DNA from 3 places in the Allorhizobium sp. GW101-3B10 genome. Region 1 is predicted to be linked to each of the others. Evidence: predicted binding sites of a transcription regulator. Region 1 holds the regulator's gene; each other region holds the start of a gene.

Evidence for each region. The regulator LexA, encoded in region 1, represses DNA repair genes until DNA is damaged. The targets are predictions, from matches to a motif close to TGTTCNNNNTGTGTTCNG.
Region 2: the regulator LexA is predicted to act here: its motif matches at 1,779-1,796, upstream of AC07Y0_RS14630 (PA0069 family radical SAM protein).
Region 3: the regulator LexA is predicted to act here: its motif matches at 1,454-1,471, upstream of radA (DNA repair protein RadA).

What each region holds. Positions count from the first base shown of each region.
Region 1 is NZ_JBWKZR010000001.1:1,483,333-1,486,580, forward strand. It holds gene AC07Y0_RS07060 (ComEC/Rec2 family competence protein) at 1-781, shown strand, start outside; gene lexA (transcriptional repressor LexA) at 762-1,469, opposite strand; gene AC07Y0_RS07070 (VOC family protein) at 1,720-2,613, shown strand; gene kdsA (3-deoxy-8-phosphooctulonate synthase) at 2,610-3,248, shown strand, end outside.
Region 2 is NZ_JBWKZR010000001.1:2,911,352-2,914,599, forward strand. It holds partial or broken gene AC07Y0_RS14615 (tetratricopeptide repeat protein) at 1-92, shown strand, start outside; gene AC07Y0_RS14620 (4-(cytidine 5'-diphospho)-2-C-methyl-D-erythritol kinase) at 283-1,182, shown strand; gene AC07Y0_RS14625 (glycosyltransferase family protein) at 1,204-1,725, opposite strand; gene AC07Y0_RS14630 (PA0069 family radical SAM protein) at 1,855-3,012, shown strand; gene rnhB (ribonuclease HII) at 3,246-3,248, shown strand, end outside.
Region 3 is NZ_JBWKZR010000001.1:2,331,006-2,334,253, reverse strand. It holds gene radA (DNA repair protein RadA) at 20-1,423, opposite strand; gene alr (alanine racemase) at 1,527-2,690, opposite strand; gene AC07Y0_RS11490 (AraC family transcriptional regulator) at 2,784-3,248, shown strand, end outside.

The sequences.
Region 1 (3,248 bases):
GGTCATTGGGACGGCGGCGCTGGTGCCGGGCACACCCCCGGCCGACGTGCTAATCGCGGAGGACGGCCGGCTCGTCGGCCTTCGCCTCTCGCAGCAAGGCCTCGCCACCAACCGAACGCGCCCGCCGCGCTTCACCTTCGAGCAATGGCAGGCGGCACTCGGAACCGGCGAACATCTCGGGCCGACGGATCTCGGCAAGGCGGCCGGTCTTCCGGCTGCGGAAGCACCGGCGCCGGCCATGCCGCCGATCAAGTCCCTGCCGCCGACGATGCCGCCGGGCCAGCAGGCGCCAAAATGGTCGGAGGACGATCTGCGCAAAGCGCGCGAACGCATGCGCGGCGCGTTGAAGGAAGCGGGCGAGGGGCGGTTTGTCTGCGAAGGCAAGAACTGGTGCGTGGCGCGGCTCGGCAGCGGATGGACGATCGTCACGGTGGAGGAAGCGGCCTTTGTCGGCGGCGCCTGTGACGTGGCCGACGTCGTCGTATCGGCGCGGCGGGTGGCTTTTCAGTCCTGCCGCTCGGGCGCCCGGCTTTTCACGGCCGAGACATTGCGTCGCAGCGGCGCGGTGGAGCTTTCGCTCGGAGACCGAAAAGCACGGGAGATGCGCGTGACCGCGTCGTTCTCCGGCGACTATCGGCCGTGGTCCGTCCATCGTCTCTATGACTGGCGTAGCGACAGCTTTCAGACCGCTCCCTTACCCGACGGCACCTTCGCCTCAACACCGGCCAGTGATGCCGGCGGCCCTGCGGCCGCCGAGGATGTCAGTGATAGCGGCGGATGAGGCCGACCAGCTTGCCCTGGATCTTCACTCGGTCGGGCCCGAAGATGCGGGTCTCGTAGGCCGGGTTCGCGGCTTCCAGCGCGATCGACGCGCCGCGGCGGCGGAAGCGCTTCAGCGTCGCTTCCTCGTCGTCGACGAGGGCGACGATGATGTCGCCGGGATTGGCGTTGGAGGCGTTGCGGATGATGACCGTGTCGCCGTCCAGGATGCCGGCCTCGATCATCGAATCACCCTTGACCTCGAGCGCATAGTGCTCGCCGGCGCCGAGCATTTCGGCCGGCACGTTGATGTCGTGGGTGTTGTTCTGGATCGCCGAGATCGGCACGCCGGCGGCGATGCGGCCCATGACGGGCACGCTGACCGAATTCGACGTCTCCTCGACCGCCTTCGGCGCGACGGGCGGCGTCTTGCCGAGGCTGCCTTCGATGACGCTGGGCGAGAAGCCGCGGCGCGGCTGCAGGCTCGGCGAATAGGCTTCCGGAAGCTTGATCACCTCCAGCGCGCGGGCCCGGTTGGGCAGGCGGCGGATGAAGCCGCGTTCTTCCAGCGCCGTGATCAGGCGGTGGATGCCGGACTTGGAGGCGAGGTCGAGCGCGTCCTTCATCTCGTCGAAGGAGGGCGGAACGCCCGATTCCTTCATCCGTTCGTGGATGAACAGAAGCAGTTCCTGTTGCTTGCGCGTCAGCATGTTCGGAGCCCCAATTGGTGAAACAAATACGGAACATACACTATATGTTCCATTTGTGTTCCGCAAGTGCCTAAGATTCCGTGAAGTGTGCAGTGCGAAATGAAAATCTTTGCAAAACGGCCTGGACGAGACCTGAGCCAGGGTGGTCCTGCGCGCCGCGAGGGACATCCGACTTGCGCCGCCAGCTTGCCAATCCGGATCAAATGGCGCAAATCTCCGCGCGATCACTCCCGCCGACGAGAGGTGTCGTATGTCCGAACTGAACAAGCCGCGGGGTCTCGACCACCTCGTCCTTCCGGTCCAGTCGCTCGAGGCGGCGCGCCGGCGCCTGACCGACCTCGGATTCACCGTGGCGCCCGATGCGCGCCATCCGTTCGGCACGGAGAATGCCTGCGTGTTCTTCGGCGACGACACCTATCTCGAGCCGCTGGCGATCGCCAGCCGCGAGGAATGCGAGGCGGCGGCCAAGGCCGGCAACATGTTCGTGGCGCGCGACCAGGCGTTCCGTTTCCGCAACGGCCTCGAAGGGCTGTCGGCGATCGTCGTCAAGACCGAGGATGGGGATGCGGACCATCGGCGTTTCGTCGCCGAGGGCTTTTCCGGCGGCCCGATGCTGCATTTCGAACGCGTGTTCAAGATGGCGGACGGGTCGGAGGTTATGGGCGGCTTCAGGCTCGCCTTTGCCGCCGATCTACGGGCACCCGACTTCTTCCTGTTTGCCTGCGAGCGGGTCAATCCGCTGCCGGCCGATCGCGGCGCACTGGCGCGGCACGAGAACGGCGCGCTCGGCCTGTCGACCGTCGTGCTCGGCGAGGACAATCCGAGCGACTTCCAGTATCTGCTGGAGGAAGTGTTCGAGCAGCGCGCGGTCGAGGCGCATTCCTTCGGGCTGTCGCTGCAATCGGCCAATGCCGCCATCGAGGTGCTGACGCCGGCCGGGCTTGCCGGCTATTTCGGGCTCGATACCGAGAATCGCGGACGCGGCCTCATGGGCCGGCTGATCGTCGTCAAGGTTGCGGATATCGGCGTGACAGAGCGGCTTCTCGCTGCTAAGGGCATCGCATTCAGCCGCCGCGGCGCGCGCCTGATCGTTCCGCACGAGGCGGGGCAGGGCGTGCCCTTCGCATTCGAGGAGGTTTCATGAGCAATTCGACCCATTCCGAAGTCGTCGTCGGTGACGGCACCGCCAAGGCGGTCTTCTCCAATTCCAAGCGGTTCTCGCTGATCGCCGGCCCCTGCCAGATGGAAAGCCGCGACCATGCCTTCATGATCGCCGGCCAGCTTTCCGAAATCTGCCGCGAGCTGGGCATCGGCCTCGTCTACAAGTCGTCCTACGACAAGGCGAACCGCACCTCGCTTTCGGCCGAGCGCGGCATCGGCCTGGAAAAGGCGATGGAGGTCTTTGCCGATCTCAAGAAGGAATACGGATTCCCGGTGCTGACCGACGTGCACACCGAAGAGCACTGCCGGCTGGTCGCACCGACCGTCGACGTCCTGCAGATCCCGGCCTTTTTGTGCCGCCAGACCGATCTTCTGGTGGCCGCGGCTCAGACCGGCCGCGTGATCAACGTCAAGAAGGGCCAGTTCCTCGCCCCCTGGGACATGAAGAACGTGCTGAACAAGATCAATGCCAGCGGCAATCCGAACGTGCTTCTGTGCGAGCGCGGCGCCTCCTTCGGCTACAACACGCTGGTGTCCGACATGCGCGCGCTGCCGATCATGGCGGCCATGGGCGCTCCGGTCGTGTTCGACGCCACCCATTCGGTGCAGCAGCCGGGT
Region 2 (3,248 bases), 1.4 Mb from region 1:
TTCGTGACGGCCTGCCGGAGACCGCTCCCGAAGTCGCGGCCAAGACTGGCGAGCCGGCACAGACCGGCGCCATGACGGACGCCGAGAAGAGCCAGGCTGCGGCCGGCGAAGACGGCTACACGGTCAAGGCCGGCGATTCCCTGTGGGGGATCGCCACGGAGACCTACGGCGACGGCCAGCGCTTCATGGACCTGATCAACGCCAATCCGGATCTCAAGCGCAATCCGGATCGCATCTATCCCGGCCAGCAGTTGAAGATGCCGAAGAACGGCAACTGAGGTCATGCCCGCCCATGCGACGCGCGAGGCAGCGCCGGCCAAGATCAATCTGGCGCTGCACGTCACCGGCCAGCGGGCCGACGGCTATCACCTGCTCGACAGCATTGTGGCCTTCGCCAGCCACGGCGACCGGCTGAGCTTCTCGTCGGCGGAGCGCGATTCGTTCAGCCTTGACGGCCGCTTCGGCCCGCTTCTGTCGGACAAGGCCGAGGGCAAGGACGGCAATCTGGTGCTCAAGGCGCGTGACCTGCTGCGGGATGCGCTGACCGCACAGGGGCGGACGACACGACCGGTGGCCATCGAACTGGAAAAAAAACTGCCGGTTGCCTCAGGGATCGGTGGCGGCTCGGCGGACGCCGCAGCGACGTTGAGAGGCCTCCTGCGGTTCTGGCAGGCCTCGCTTTCTCCCGACAGGCTTTCGGAGATCGCGCTGAAGCTCGGCGCCGACGTGCCGATGTGCCTGGAAAGCCGACCGCTCCGGGCGCGCGGTATCGGCGAACAGATCGACATGCTGGACGCCATGCCAGGCTTTGCCCTGGTGCTTGCCAATCCGCTGCAAGCGGTTTCGACGCCGGACATCTTCCGGCGCCTGACCCATAAGGACCATCCGCCGATCGACGAACCGCCAGCCAATGGCGACCGCGGGGCATGGATCCGCTTTCTGGCCGGCCAGCGCAACGATCTCGAAGCCCCTGCCCGCGCGCTCCTTCCCGAGATCGCCGTGATCTCGGACATGCTGCGCAATGCCGGCGCGCGCCTCGTGCGCATGTCCGGTTCGGGGGCGACCTGCTTCGGCATATTCGACGATCGAACCGCCGCCGGCGCTGCGGAGCGACAATTGTCTCGACTGCGGCCGGACTGGTATTTTCAGGCGACGGAAACGACCGGAAACACAATCGGCTAGATCACGCCGGCGGCCGATGCCTCAGGCTCGGCCCTGGCGTGCCACCCAGGACGGGACGAGTTCGCTCGATAGCCGGCGCGGCTTGTGTCCCAGCGCCAGGTGCCCCAGTGCCATGCCGGACCTTGCGACGGCGATCGCCTGGCCCTTGGGCAGCAGCAGACCATGTTCCAGCGGCGGGGTGCTTCTGGCGATCCGCCGGAAGAACGGCTGCCGATGATTGCGTGACTGCGAGAAGCGCGCCGGCGAGGTGTTGAGCGCGACATACTCGCCGATCTCGTCGATCCAGCCATGCAGCGGACGGGCGCCGGCCTCGACCAGCAACAGCCATTCGCCGCGCGCCGCGCGCAGCACGTCCTTGATGTCCCACTGCGCATAAAAGCGGCAACCCGCGGCATCCGCGACGCGTGACGAGCCGTCCGACGAACCGTGATCGAGCACGATCACGTCGCTCACCAGCCCCTCGACTGCACCCGCGACAAGAACGGAAAGCGTCTGGGCGAGCTCCGGCTCCTGATCGCGGCATTCCATCATCACTGTCAACATTGCCTATGTTTATCGCATCGCACAAACGATTGCCACCGCCACTTTCGCATTTTTGTTCTTGCATTGTTCTCTTTTCCACGCTAGGAATTTAATCATCGAGACGGGGTGATGGCCCCGCGAGGAGCAAACATGAACGAGCTGTCTCTTGTGGCGCGGGCTGCCTTCCAGCCCGCCAATACGGCGGATATTGCCGACGCACTAGTCGCCTCCTCGGGCCTCAGGATCGAGGTGGACCGTCGCCGCGGTCGCGCTGCCGGCATGAACCCGTCCGGCCGCTTCGAGCCGCATGAACGCGTCACCTTCGATGATGGCTGGGAAAGCCTCGAGGACATGCCGCCCTTCCGCACCGAGGTGCAGGTCGAGCGTCCGCGCACCATCATCACCCGCAATGATTCCCCCGACATTCCGTTCGACCGCTCGATCAATCCCTATCGCGGCTGCGAGCACGGCTGCATCTATTGTTTCGCCCGCCCGACCCATGGCTACATGGGCCTTTCCGCCGGGCTCGACTTCGAGGCCAAGCTGTTCGCCAAGCCGGATGCGCCGAAACTGCTGGAGCGGGAACTTGCCAAGGTCGGCTACAAGCCGCGCACCATCGCGATCGGCACCAATACCGATCCCTACCAGCCGATCGAGCGGGAATGGCGCATCATGCGGCAGATCCTCGAAGTGCTGGACCGGGCCAATCATCCGGTGACCGTGGTCACCAAGTCGGCGCTCGTGCTGCGCGATCTCGACATCCTGTCCTCGATGGCCGAACGTGGCCTGGCCAAGGTGGCGATCTCGGTTACCACGCTCGACCGCAAGCTGGCCCGCACCATGGAACCGCGCGCCTCGACGCCGACCAAGCGGCTGGAGGCGATCAAGGCGCTGACCGAGGCCGGCGTGCCGACGGGCGTGATGATGGCGCCGGTGATCCCTGCCCTCAACGACCACGAGATCGAGCGGGTTCTGGATTCGGCCAAGGCCGCCGGTGCCCGGGAGGCGGGCTACGTGTTGCTGCGCCTGCCGCTGGAAGTGAGCCCGCTGTTCCGGGACTGGCTGCTGCAGCACTATCCGGACCGCTATCGCCACGTCATGTCGCTGGTGCGCTCCATGCGCGGCGGCAAGGACTATGACGCCGAGTTCGGCAAGCGCATGAAGGGCGCCGGTCCCTACGCCTGGCAGATCAGCCGGCGCTTCGAGATGGCAACCAAGCGGCTCGGCATGGTTCGCCGCAGCGTGCATCTGCGCGACGATCTTTTCGTGCCGCCGGACGGCAGCGGCGTGCAGTTGTCGCTGCTCTGACACCATGCGGATGCGCCCAGGAGGACGCATCCAGACGCATCAGATACCCAGGCGAGCCGTCTCTCGCCTGCCCTCCTTAGGGGTCGGCTCGCCCTCCCCTGCCGTTTCCGGTGCGGTCCGCCGCCTTGCGCCGGAAGATAAGTCCCTGGCTGCCGCCCCGACGGCCGCTTCCCCTGCCGGCTGTCGATGCCGGGGACTTGCAGGAGATCGGGTGCGCGTGCGATTTCTGCCGCATG
Region 3 (3,248 bases), 850 kb from region 1:
CCGGCCAGGCCGGATTGGATCAGTCGCCGGCCTCTTCCGAACGCGCCTTCAGCCGGGAACCGGCAATCCGCGCCACGAGATCGGGCAGGCTCTCGACTTCGTTCCACTTCCCCGCCGCTCCCTTGGGAAGCTCCGACGAGGCTGCGGGCAGTACAGCGGAGGAGAAGCCGAGCTTTTCCGCTTCCTTCAGCCGCTGGGCCGTATGCGCAACCGGACGGACGGCGCCGGACAGGCTGACTTCGCCGAAATAGACGCAATCGGCGGGAAGGGCAAGTCCGGCCAGTGACGAAACAAGGGCAGAGGCGATCGCCATGTCCGCCGCCGGCTCAGAGATGCGGTATCCGCCGGCAACATTCAAGTACACGTCGTGCTGTCCGAGTCGAACTCCGCAATGCGCCTCGAGTACGGCGAGGATCATGGCGAGCCGCGAACTGTCCCAGCCGACCACGGCGCGGCGCGGCGTGCCGAGCGTCGTCGGCGCGACCAGCGCCTGCACTTCGACCAGGACCGGACGCGTGCCCTCCATCCCGGCAAAGACCGCGGCCCCGGGCGACTTGGCATTGCGTTCGCCGAGGAAGAGTTCCGAAGGGTTGGCGACCTCCCGCAGGCCCTTGTCCGACATTTCGAACACGCCGATCTCGTCGGTCGGTCCGAAACGGTTCTTCACAGTGCGCAGGATCCGGTAGTGATGCCCACGGTCGCCCTCGAAATAGAGCACGGCGTCGACCATGTGTTCGACCACGCGCGGGCCGGCGATCTGACCGTCCTTCGTGACATGTCCGACGAGCACCATGGTGGCGCCGGTCTGCTTGGCAAAGCGGATCATCGCCTGCACGCCGGTCCTGACTTGGGTGACGGTGCCGGGCGCGGATTCGGCCGTGTCGCTCCAGAGCGTCTGGATCGAATCGATGATGACGAGATCCGGCCGCTTGCCTTCGGAAATGGTGGCGAGGATGTCCTCGACATTGGTCTCGGCCGCGAGCAGCACTTCGGTGTCGGCGGCGTGCAGACGCTGGGCGCGCAGCCTCACCTGCGCCACGGCCTCTTCGCCCGAGACGTAGATGACGCGGTGGCCCTTGCGCGAAAGGGCGGCGGCCGCCTGCATCAGAAGCGTCGACTTGCCGATGCCCGGGTCGCCGCCGATCAGCACGGCCGAGCCGCGCACGAAGCCTCCGCCGGTCGCCCGGTCGAGTTCGCCCATGCCGGTCGGGATGCGTGGCGCTTCCTCGATCTCGCCGGACAGCGAGGTGAGGGTGACCGGACGGCCCTTCTTCGGCGTCTTGCCGGGACCGGAGCCGATTCCGCCCATCGGGTCTTCCTCGACGATGGTGTTCCACTCGCCGCAGCCGTCGCACTTGCCGGCCCAGCGGTTGTGCACCGTGCCGCAGTTCTGGCAGATGAATTGGGTCTTCGCTTTCGCCATGCTGGAGAATTCCCGTGTCCGCGCCTGAGGCGGAACAAAAAGTGAATATCGATCTCTCAGTTAGGAGAAATCGCGGGAATGCGCAAGCCGGTCACGTGTGTCCTCAAAGGGCGTCGATATAGCGCCGCTCGTAGCGCAGGCCGAGACCGGTCAGCAATTCGTAGCCGATCGTGCCGGCGGCACGCGCCGCATAGTCGAGCGGCATGTTGGCGCCGAACAGTTCGATATAGTCGCCGGCTGAAATTGCGCCGGCCGGCACGTCCGTCACGTCGAAAATCGTCAGATCCATGGTGACGCGGCCGACGACCGGCACCTTGTGTCCGGCAATGAAGCCGAAGGCGCCTGGAATGCCGGTCTCGCGCAACGGCACGCCGCTGCCCGAGAGGGCGCGCAGATAGCCGTCGGCATAACCGGCCGAAACGATGGCCAGCCGGCTGTCTCGGTTGAGCGTGGCGGTGCCGCCGTAGCTGACGGTCTCCCCGGCCTTGGCTTCGCGGATCTGCAGGATGCGGGCCTCGGCGGTCGCCACCGGCCGCATCGGGTTCTGCACGCCGTTGACCGCCTCGCCGCCGTAGAGCGCGATGCCGGGCCGGGTCAGGTCGAAGTGGTATTCGGATCCGAGGAAAGTTCCAGCGGAAGCTGAAAGGCTTGAATCGATGCCTTCGAAGGCGGCGCTAACCCTGCGAAATGATTCCCGTTGCCGGTGGTTCATCGGCGAGGCCGGATCATCGCCGCAGGCAAGGTGGCTGAGCACCAGCACCGGCGACAGGCTGGCCGGACGCGACACGTCGTCGGCGAGCGCCAGCGCATCTTCGAGCGGCAGGCCGAGCCGGTTGAAGCCGGTATCGACATGCAGGGCGCAGGGGTGGTCGCCATGCTCGGCGACCGCCGACATCCAGAAGGCGAGCTGTTCCTGCGAGGCGATGACCGGCACAAGATCATGCTCGAAGAAGACGGCTTCCATGCCGGGCCAGATGCCGGAGAGAACGAAGATCCGCGCCTCGGGCGCATAGGCGCGCAGCGTCGCGCCTTCGGCCGGGACGGCGACGAAGAAATCGCGCGCGCCGGCATGGTAGAGCGTCTGGCCGACATCCTCGATGCCGAGGCCATAGGCGTCGGCCTTGACCACGGCCGCGGTGCGCGCCGTGCCGGAGCGCCGGGCCATGTCCCGCCAGTTGTCTGCGAGGGCGGAAAGATCGATGGTCAGCCGCAGCGGGGCGGCGAGGAATTCATCGGAGGCGTCGGTAAGATCGAAGGCGGCAGACATTTTGAAATCGGGAACCACGTGTCGTGAAAGAACTGGCCGGACCCTAGCACTTTTCTTCAAGACTGGAATGCTCGGAGCGGGTATAATTTTGCAATGCACAATGTTTCGCAGAGGGATGCGGCGAACGACATGCCGCTGACGCCGACCGAACGCACCAGCTTTTGGCGCGACGGGCGATTCGGCGGCATGGAATGTCTGAGCGCCACCTTCCAGACCCACGCCTATGCGCCGCATGCCCACGACACCTTCTCGATCGGCGCGATCGAGAGCGGCAGCCAGATCGCCCGCATCCGCGGCGCCCGCGAAGAGACGGGTCCCGGCTGCCTCTACCTGATCAACCCGGAGGTGGTGCATGACGGGGCGCCCGGTCCGGACGGCTACCGCTACCGGATGATCTATCCGAGCGAGGCGCTGTTTCGTGACGTGCTGGAGGAAGTGACCGGCAAGGCATGCCGCTCGACGCCGAGCTTCGCGCGCGAACTGCCGCAGGATGCCGAGCTGGCACGGGCGTTCCACCGCGCCCACCGGGCACTCGAGGAGAATGTCGGCGCCCTGGAA